3 regions of the Paenibacillus guangzhouensis genome follow, and region 2 is predicted to be linked to each of the others. Evidence: riboswitches for the same ligand, from Rfam matches in the RefSeq annotation. Region 2 holds a riboswitch; each other region holds the start of a gene.
What was found. Region 2 has a riboswitch for cobalamin ahead of nrdI (class Ib ribonucleoside-diphosphate reductase assembly flavoprotein NrdI). Riboswitches for the same ligand answer to the same signal wherever they lie in the genome.

Region 1 (3,283 bases), 2.0 Mb from region 2:
TTCCGTTGGAATTTTGCCTTCATCCTGCGCAAGCCGCATGACAACCCATAACGTTAGAACACCTGTCGTGAAAGCGACGATCGGGACCGACCACTGGCCAACAAGCGAGTATTGGATGCCAAAATAGATCATAAACGCCGCGCCAACGGAAGCGCCGGAAGATACGCCAAGCGTGTAAGGATCCGCAAGCGGATTACGGAGAACACCCTGAAATGCCGCACCGGATAGGGACAGACAAGCCCCTACCAATACGCCAATCGCGATGCGAGGAATCCTCACCTTCAATAAGATCTGATCATAGGAAGAGGGCCATGTCTTCGGAATCATATCTTGGAACCATGGGATCTGATGCAGCAGAATGGCTGGAATTTGCTGCAGCGGAATATGCACTGAGCCAATGGTAGCCGAGACGCAAATCGTAAAAAGGAGGAGGAGTATTCCTCCCCCTCCCCACAGCAATCCTGTTCGGTTCATTATTTCACCAAATCCGGATAGATCGCCTTCGCCATCGCGATCAAACCTTCGGTTAGACGCGGGCCCGGTCTGCTAAGCAAGTTGCCATCCACGCCAATCACTTGATTATTCTTAATTGCATCGATTTGATCCCAGCCGCTGCGACCTAGAATGATATCTTTAATCGGTTTGCCCGTCTCATAATCTTTGGCATCGTTCGCGAATAGAATGACATTCGGATTCGAATGAATAATATTCTCTTCATTAATCTGTACCCAGCCTTGTACGTCGGATGCCACGTTCACACCGCTGGCGATGGAGATCAGTTCATCCATGAATTCACCTTTACCGACCGTCCAGCCTGGGGAGAATTCAATGTATACTTTCTTCTTCTGATCTGCAGCGACATTCTTCACGGCTTCAACAACCGAATCGCGGTCTGCTTTCATTTTATCGATCACTTTTTTCGCTTCTGCTTGGCGGTCGGTAATTTGACCATATACTTCGATATTTTTCATAATATCTTCAAGTGTCTTCGGCTCAACTTTGAAAATTTTAATGCCCAGATCACGAAGCTTTTTCACGGATTCTTCTTTCATCGAAATACCCGTGAAGACGATATCCGCATTGGCACCAATCACCGCTTCTTCATTCGGCTGCGTAATACTGCCCATTTTTGGCTTTGAGCTCGCTGCTGCCGGGTAATCGTCATAGTCCGATACACCAACGATTTGTTGATCCAATCCAAGTGCGAAGAGGGACTCGGTCTCTGCTGGCGACACCGATACGATCTTCTCAGGTGCTTTCTCAAATGTAAATTCCTCGCCTGTCGCATCCTTAATCGTCAGCGGATACTTCGTCTTGAGGTCTGATGTTTCAGCTGTGTCCTTCTGCTCATGATTGCTGTGTTCTGTCTGAGCTCCTTGCTTCGCTGCATCCTCCGTACCCTTCGAACCGCAAGCCGCGATACTAACTACGAGTGCGAGAATGAGCGCCCACGTTGATAACCCTTTCCAAATCTTCATCCTTGTCTCTCTCCCCTTTTTCTTGATTCATGCTGAACGCTTGAACAGAGAAAACCCCAGATCCTAGAAGGACCCGGGGTACGTCAATTTCGGAACAAACGGTATGTACGCAGATTGTATGCCATACCTCTTCCAACTGAGCGCAACCCTTTCCTCGAAGGTTTGTCATTCGTATCCATAGGCAGGTCTCCTGACTTATGGGTCTTTCATGCCCTCGCCTTCCCATTCCTTTTGATAGAACAGTGGCCATTGAGGTCATCCCCAGATTACAGTGGCGGGACCGTCCCGGATTTGCACCGGATTCCCTTTTAACCCAATCGATACGCTTCTCGCACCGATCAGGACCTATAAATTTCCTATTCAATTCAGGCTATGCCTTTCAGCCTTCCACCTAGTTATTATAGGGGAAAAGCCCCCACCTTACAACTAAATAAGTCGCGTTTTTGTGGGGTCGCGATTTGAATTTCGAAGAGGAAATCTTTATCATCATAACTAATGAATATCGAACCTGTTATAGAAAGAGAGGAATGCTCTCATGGATAGAATCATGATTGTAGAAGACGATCCCAAAATACACACCTTGCTCAAGGAGCAGCTAGAAAAGTACGGCTATGAAGCTGTCGTCGCGGATGATTTCGACCGTATCGCAGATCAATTCACCCAAATTGAACCCAATCTCGTCCTGCTCGATGTTAATTTGCCGAAATTCGATGGATTCTACTGGTGCCGCCAAATCCGTCAAATCTCGACCTGCCCGATCCTCTTCATCTCAGCTAGAGAAGGGAAAATGGAACAAGTCATGGCGCTGGAGCATGGTGCCGATGACTATATTACGAAGCCGTTCGATTATGAGATTGTCATGGCCAAAATCGCCAGCCACCTGCGCCGTGCCTATGGAAGTTACGCGCCAAAGGCTTCGGAACGTTCCTTGAGTCTCCACGGCCTTACCCTGCTGCCTGAACGGCTTGAAGTCTCCTTAGCGGATCAGAGTATGGAGCTGCTGCGCAAAGAATCGCTATTGCTGGAAATCCTCGTTGAACGCTATCCGCGCGTCGTAAGCCGCGATCGAATTCTGGAGAAGCTATGGGACGAGAACCACTTCGTCGACGAAAATACGCTCAATGTATATGTCACGCGCCTTCGCAAGAAGCTGAAGGATCTGGGCATCGAAGATGCAATTGAGACAGTTCGGGGGGCGGGCTATCGCCTGAAAGTAACCTGGGCGGATGTCTCCTCATGAGGCTGTTCCTTCGTGATCATATCCCACTAATGATTGTACTCGGAATTCAAATCGTCATGACTTCTATCGTCTATGCTTTTAATGACGGCTCGGCATTATCAACCATTAGTTATGTCTTCATCATCAGCCTTTTTCTCTTGCTGGTCTTCCTCGTCTATCAATATGTGACCAAGCGGGGATTCTATGCCAGATTATCAAATCCGGAAGCGTCGATGGAGCCGATCTTTACCTCGAAGAGCAGAAGATTCACACCGATTGAACAGGCCCTGCAGGACCTGCTCGTAGACCAGTTCCGTCTGACGCAGCAAGAGCTGCATCACGCAGAGAATCGGATGAATCGCCATGTCACGTTTATGAATCAATGGGTGCATGATATGAAGACGCCGCTCTCAGTCATCCATATGACGATTCAAGATGAAGATGAGCCGATTTTTGACAGCATACGGGAAGAGACGGACCGGCTGGCTAAAGGGTTGGAGACCGTATTGTATATGGCGAGGCTGGATAGCTTCGAACATGATTTCTATATTGAAGAGGTCGATCTCGCTCAGCTATTCGGGCAATT
Region 2 (3,283 bases):
TTTCCCGTGTTCCATAACGTTCACGATATTTAACGATGCTAAGTTACAGCTAATATCGCGGCGGATCACATCTCCCTCGCCATAGTTGCCGATTTCGGATGTCTCTTGCAGCTGGAAGATCTCCGTACAGAGGTTCGACATCTTCACGGAACCGATACCTTTGAGGGCATGAGCTTCATTCGCATTGGTCTTATTCATGATGTACGGATATCCGGACTCGAGCTGGATCATGCCGATCTTCACGAGCATATCACGTGCGCTCATGATGACCTTCTTCTTCACCTTATCGTTCGCAAGCAATTCATCATACATCTGATCCAAATCCATGTCATCCAAATGTACGCCGTATTCTTTGTAGACCGAATAAGGAGCGAAGACATGCAATGGTTGGTTCTCTTCTGCCAAACGGTAGAATTTGTCCGGTACGATCAGACCGATCGAAAGTGTCTTAATCCGCAATTTCTCATCCGCGTTGATCTTCTTACAGTCGAGGAACTCCACAACGTCCCAGCCGAAAATATTATAGTATCCTGCGCCGGAGCCTTTACGCTGACCCATTTGGTCCGCATAGGAGAATGCATCCTCCATCAGCTTCAGAACAGGCATGATTCCTTTTGCCGCGCCTTCTACGCCTTTAATCGCCTCTCCGCGTCCGCGAAGCTTCGATAAGTTCACTGCAACACCGCCACCGATCTTCGATAGCTGCATGCACGTGCCAAGCACATAGTTAATGGAGTTAAGCGCATCGTCCATCTCAAGCAGGAAGCACGATACCATCTCCCCACGGCGTTTCTTACCGGAGTTCAGGAAGGTTGGTGTTGCAGGCTGAACGCGTTGCTCCATCATCGCTACCGCAAGACGTTTCGCTTTGTCGAAATCGCCATCCCCTAAGTGAAGAGATACCATCGATACGCGATCGGAGTACTGCTCTAGATATTGCTTGTGGTCATTACTCTTCAAGGCGTAATCCAGATAAAATTTAGAAGCTGCCATATAGGACTGGAATTCGAATCCTGAAGCTCTTGTTAGTTCAAAGATTTCCTCGACCTGGGCAGCCGTATATTTCTCATATACATTCTCGTAGTATTCGTGCTCAATCATATAGTTAACTTGCTCTTGGATCGTATCGAACCGCAAGCTCTTACTTGCTACCTCTTCCATAAATGCTGTTACCGCCTCATGGTCGCGATCCAAACGGAAAAATCCGTCCGCGTCACGAAGCATCAATTGGTTATTTAACTCAATATGCCGCAATGCTGTTCACTCCTTCTACAAAACGTTGCACATCATTTGTCGTGCCCGATAGTTCAAACTTCGAAATGACTGGTACATCATACATCATCGCAATCGTATCCGCGCTCTTCGCAAAGCTCGTTCCCCAGTTACGGTTCCCGCTCGCCGATACGCCTTTCATTAACGATCCGTTCTTCTGCAAGAAAGATTGTACCTTCTCTGGAATTTGACCGAACCCTGTCGTGTACGTAATCAGAACAAATGGCTCATCCATCTGTGTCTGCTCGTCAATCTCCACAGTTTTCATATTCAATTTATGTACGAATCTTCTTACATTCCCGGTCTTAGAATCATATGCGATGACCATTTCGTAACTCAGTCCTCTCTCTTATACTCACAAAAAAAAGCGCATTTGGCGCAAACAGCCAAACGCACCTTAACGGTTGGTTCACTCATTAAGACGACGCTAGCACGTTCCTATCTCCGTAGGCATGACATGTGCAAATGACAGGCAGGTCTCCTGGCTCAAGAATCATCGTGATTGCCGCCTTCCCAATTTGTACGATTTGTACTAATCAGTGGCTCTCTAGCAACCGCTCCTCTATTACAGTGGCGGGACCGCGCCGGATTTTAACCGGTCTTCCCTATTAATCTTTGCACTCTAACACTAGAGGTGCAAAAAACCTGTACATCACGATATGTAGTTGTGCTTAATCAATTTACATCAATATATTGTGCTTGTCAATACAATAACATGCCTATATTTCGGGTTGGAAAGGGATACAATCGGCGTAAAATAAGGGTTTTATATCATTAAAAATTTTGTTTTCTAAAATTTATTTTAGATTTCATAGATTTCTTCTTGTCCATATCTAGTGGCACGAATTTCGTCACAACACAAAAACCGCTGCCGAATTGGCAACGGTTCTCGCTCTCGATTCACGTTCGAGATTAAGCCTGTATTGTCGTACCGCCTTGGCGTTTCAGATCCAGATCACGGATCATCTGCTTCTCCACGCGATCGATCTTGTAGAACATGAATAGGATGATCGAGATCGTGAAGCAGATCAGCGGCAGCCAGACGAAGTTGAATTGAATGGATGCAAGCGCCGAGCTGGATTGCTCTTGATTCGGCACATAGTGCCCAATATTTAGAATCCACGCGGCAAGCGCACCGCCGATCCCCATCCCGAACTTCACGCCGAATGCACTTGCTGCGGTTAATAGACCTTGCGCACGTATGCCGGATTTCCATTCGCCGTAATCAACGGTATCTGCGAGCATCGCAAATAGAATACCAGCCGCAAATCCCAATCCAATATTCCCAATGACAATGGCTGCAACAATTAACGGAATAGAGAACATACTCGCCGCGATAAACGCGATAAGCTGTCCCACTGCCCCAATGATAAATCCTAGTACAGCAGTCTTCGTCTTTCCAAGGCGCTTCGTTAGCACAGGTGCAACGGCAATCCCGACCAGCAGCATAATATTAAGTCCATTAACTAATGGGATCAGATCCTCGCGAGCGAAGTTATATTTGAAGAAATAAATGGCGGACTGACCTTTTCCTGTCATGGCTAGCCACAAAAATACGTTAATCACAAGCAGCAGCCACCATGGCGTATTGCCTTTAATCGCCTTGATTCCTTCCTTAAACGGCACGGCCTGATTGCCATTCGCCGTCTGCACGCGTTCACGTGTATTAGCGAACGTAATGAAGAACATGACGACCGCAAGCGATGCGAAGAGGATCATCGTCAGCATGAAGCCTCTCTGCTGGTTGCCCCCACCAAAGGCCGCAACGAGCGGCAGCGCACCGATACTAACAATTAATCCACCGATTTGCCCGAAGATCATCCGAACGGAATTGACGACAGTACGCTCTTGAGAGTTGCTCGTCAAACTTGGCAAAAGGGACGTCAGCGGCAAGTTAATTGCGGCATACAGAATACCCAATGCAATATACGTCACGTATGCATAGATTAGTTTTCCCGAATCGCTGAAATCCGGTGTCATGAACGTTAACACCGCGACGACTGCAAATGGG
Region 3 (3,283 bases), 3.1 Mb from region 2:
GGGTCTACTCGAAGTGTTGTCGAAGATCGTCTCGGAAGATCGTATCCTCGTGCAGTCCTCCTGCAGTCTGCTGCATGTTCCAGTGACCGTAGCGAATGAAGCGAAACTCTTGCCTGAACTGAAGGAAGCCCTTGCCTTTGCCGATGAGAAGCTGGACGAGATTGTTCTACTCACGAAAGGAATTGTGTCCGGTGGTACGAGCATTGAAGATGCGCTTGCTCAATGTGATGCGGCGCTGCTCGGTCTGAAACAATCGAATGAACGGAATCGTAAAGACGTGCAGCAGACCGTTGCTGCGATCAGCGCACAGCAGCCGCAGCGCAGCCGCCCATTCGCGGAACGCCATATCGCGCAGCAGGACAAGTGGCAATTGCCGATTCTGCCAACGACGACGATCGGGAGCTTCCCGCAATCGGCTGAAGTCCGCAAGGCGCGTCAGCTCTGGCGTAAAGGAGAATGGTCGCCTGAGCAATACGAAAGCTTCATTCGGGATCAAATCGATATCTGGGTCAAGTTGCAGGAAGAGATTGGATTGGACGTTCTTGTACATGGGGAATTCGAGCGTACGGATATGGTGGAGTTCTTCGGGGAGAAGCTGGCCGGGTTTGCCTTCACGCAATATGGATGGGTGCAGTCGTATGGATCACGCTGCGTGAAGCCGCCGGTTATTTTCGGGGATGTGGCTTTTGTCGAGCCGATGACGGTCGAAGAGACAAAATATGCACAATCGAAGACCACGCGTCCGGTCAAAGGGATGCTTACCGGTCCGATTACGATCATGAACTGGTCATTCGTTCGTGAAGATATTACCCGCGAGCAGATCGCATATCAGCTGGCGTATGCTTTAAGACAAGAAGTAGAATCACTGGAACAAGCAGGCATCGGCATGATTCAGGTGGATGAACCAGCCGTTCGTGAAGGCTTACCGCTCAAGGAACAAGATCAAGCGACATACCTCGACTGGGCTGTCAAAGCATTCCGCATGACCACATGCACGGTGCAAGAGACGACGCAAATCCACACGCATATGTGCTACTGTGAATTCCATGACATGATCGATTCGATTGAAGCGATGGATGCGGACGTCATCTCGATTGAGACTTCGCGCAGCCATGGCGAGCTGATTCATAGCTTCGAAGAGAACACGTATGAGCTTGGTATCGGTCTCGGCGTATATGACATCCATAGCCCTCGGGTACCGGAAGTGGAAGAAATGACAGGCATGATCGATCGTGCGCTCCGCGTTTTGAATCCGCAACTGTTCTGGATCAACCCGGACTGCGGTTTGAAGACACGCGGGCTCGAAGAGACGGTTGCATCACTTCGCAACATGGTCGAAGCTACGCAAATCGCTAGAGAGAAATATTCCGCATAGGATCGGATGAGGAGACAGGCCGCTCGCGGCCTGTCTTTTTTTTGACGTACGGGTATAAAATTTTGCAATGACAAATATGAAATAATTAGCTATCATAATCATCATATAATCGAATATCAAATTCAGGTGCAATGTTGGTAGAGATCTGTAACCATGCATTGCTTAAAAGGGAAGTTGGGTGCAAATCCCACACGGTCCCGCCGCTGTAAGAGAGGAGTTCTTGCTAGAATCCACTGGGTTAACCGGGAAGGAAGCAAGGGCAATGATACTCGAGTCAGAAGACCTGCCTGTCTTGATACACCATGAACTCTACGAGCGATAGGGGGTGTTTCTTGAACGCTTATTCAAGCTGTTTATTTGAGTAAACCTCTTAACGCTACCCGTTAAGAGGTTTTGTTGCTGTATAGGGGCAAATGCCTCTCTAGCAATCGTAAGCATGATTAGATTTCTGTTGAAGGAAGGGAAGCAAGACAATGCGACAAAATAATAAGTGGATGACATGGCTGCTCTTGTTCAGCATGTTATTTACGGTATTCTTTACAAATGGAATCAACGTATTCGCGGCGGGGACTGATGTATCGCCGAATGGCTATGTCACGGTGTCGGTGGAGAAGTTCACCCTTGGGCAAGGGTACTACCGTGAGCCGGTCAAAGTGCCTTTCTATGCGGGCGAGAATGGAGCCACGGTGCTCACGCGCGTGCTGGGGGAAGATAATATTGATTATCAAGGTAGAATTAAAGACAGTTTCTATCTATCCAGTGTTCAAGATTCTACCTATGGTATAGATGTTCCGCAGTATATTTTAGATCAAATTCATTTAAATGGTTTAAATATCGGAACGAAGATGGACAGTGACTGGCTGGGAGAGAAAGATTATACTCCTATGTCAGGCTGGATGTATCAAGTAAACAACCAATTCCTGAATGTTGGATTTTCACAATATGAGCCACATGATGGAGATGTTATACGTACGCAATTCACGTTATACGGAAGTGGGGCAGATCTTGGGCGACGAAGCGATTCGAATCCGGCCTACATTCAACCGGCGAACAAAGACGCTTTAACTGCGGCTATCGGGGACATTAACAGTGACCCGCAAAAGGGTTCAATTCTCTCAAACCCTGCGGTAAGATCCGCATATGATCAAGCTTATACCGTGCTTCGCACCATGGAGAGTCCGCAATTTAGCGTCGATAGTACGCTCACTGAGTTGACGAAGTCCATGAATCCTCGCATCACCGTTAACGGATTGCAAGATAAACAGGAAGTAAACCAACCTGAACTAAGCTTTAACGTGATTGCTACCGATTACAAAGCCAATGCGATTACACCAGTGGTTACGTTTAATGGGAAACTTGTCTCGGTCGAGAATGGCAAATATAATCTTTCGCTGCAATTAGGAGAGAATACCGTTTCGATCAAGGCAACAGACGACAAATCAAATTCGAGTGAAAAAACTTTTAAGATTACATATAAGCCAGCACCTGTTAATACGAATACGCCTAAAGAACAACTGGATAAAAATCTTAATTATATTCTTAACAAAGTATCAAAACCTCAATTTGGGACGCTGAATGGGGAATGGTCAGTCCTTTCACTGGCACGAGGGAATTATCCTGTACCGGATGGTTATTATGCATATTACTACAATAATGTGGTAGAAAAGGTCAAACAACTAGCCGCAGCAAATAACGGTATATTGGATCCTTCAAAAAGCACGGAAAACTCAAGAGTAATAATAGCTCTTGCTTCGATTGGCAAAAATCCTAAGAATGTCGGCGGCATTGATCTAACACAAGGATTGTCTGATTACGACTATGTCGTGAATAAACAAGGCATCAATGGACCAGTGTTTGCACTGATCGCCTTAGACACTAGAAATTATGCCATACCAACCGCGAAGGCAG

Region 1: it holds a riboswitch for cobalamin, as region 2 does, so the genes downstream of both, GCU39_RS18820 (ABC transporter substrate-binding protein) here and nrdI (class Ib ribonucleoside-diphosphate reductase assembly flavoprotein NrdI) in region 2, are expected to answer to the same signal.
Region 3: it holds a riboswitch for cobalamin, as region 2 does, so the genes downstream of both, GCU39_RS10645 (S-layer homology domain-containing protein) here and nrdI (class Ib ribonucleoside-diphosphate reductase assembly flavoprotein NrdI) in region 2, are expected to answer to the same signal.

What each region holds. Positions count from the first base shown of each region.
Region 1 is NZ_CP045293.1:4,180,229-4,183,511, forward strand. Features, by position in the region: gene GCU39_RS18815 (FecCD family ABC transporter permease) at 1-474, opposite strand, end outside; gene GCU39_RS18820 (ABC transporter substrate-binding protein) at 474-1,478, opposite strand; cobalamin riboswitch at 1,642-1,842, opposite strand; gene GCU39_RS18825 (response regulator transcription factor) at 2,014-2,718, shown strand; gene GCU39_RS18830 (sensor histidine kinase) at 2,748-3,283, shown strand, end outside.
Region 2 is NZ_CP045293.1:6,180,748-6,184,030, reverse strand. Features, by position in the region: gene nrdE (class 1b ribonucleoside-diphosphate reductase subunit alpha) at 1-1,254, opposite strand, end outside; gene nrdI (class Ib ribonucleoside-diphosphate reductase assembly flavoprotein NrdI) at 1,241-1,600, opposite strand; cobalamin riboswitch at 1,727-1,936, opposite strand; gene GCU39_RS27800 (glycoside-pentoside-hexuronide (GPH):cation symporter) at 2,185-3,283, opposite strand, start outside.
Region 3 is NZ_CP045293.1:2,403,599-2,406,881, reverse strand. Features, by position in the region: gene metE (5-methyltetrahydropteroyltriglutamate--homocysteine S-methyltransferase) at 1-1,375, shown strand, start outside; cobalamin riboswitch at 1,483-1,679, shown strand; gene GCU39_RS10645 (S-layer homology domain-containing protein) at 1,849-3,283, shown strand, end outside.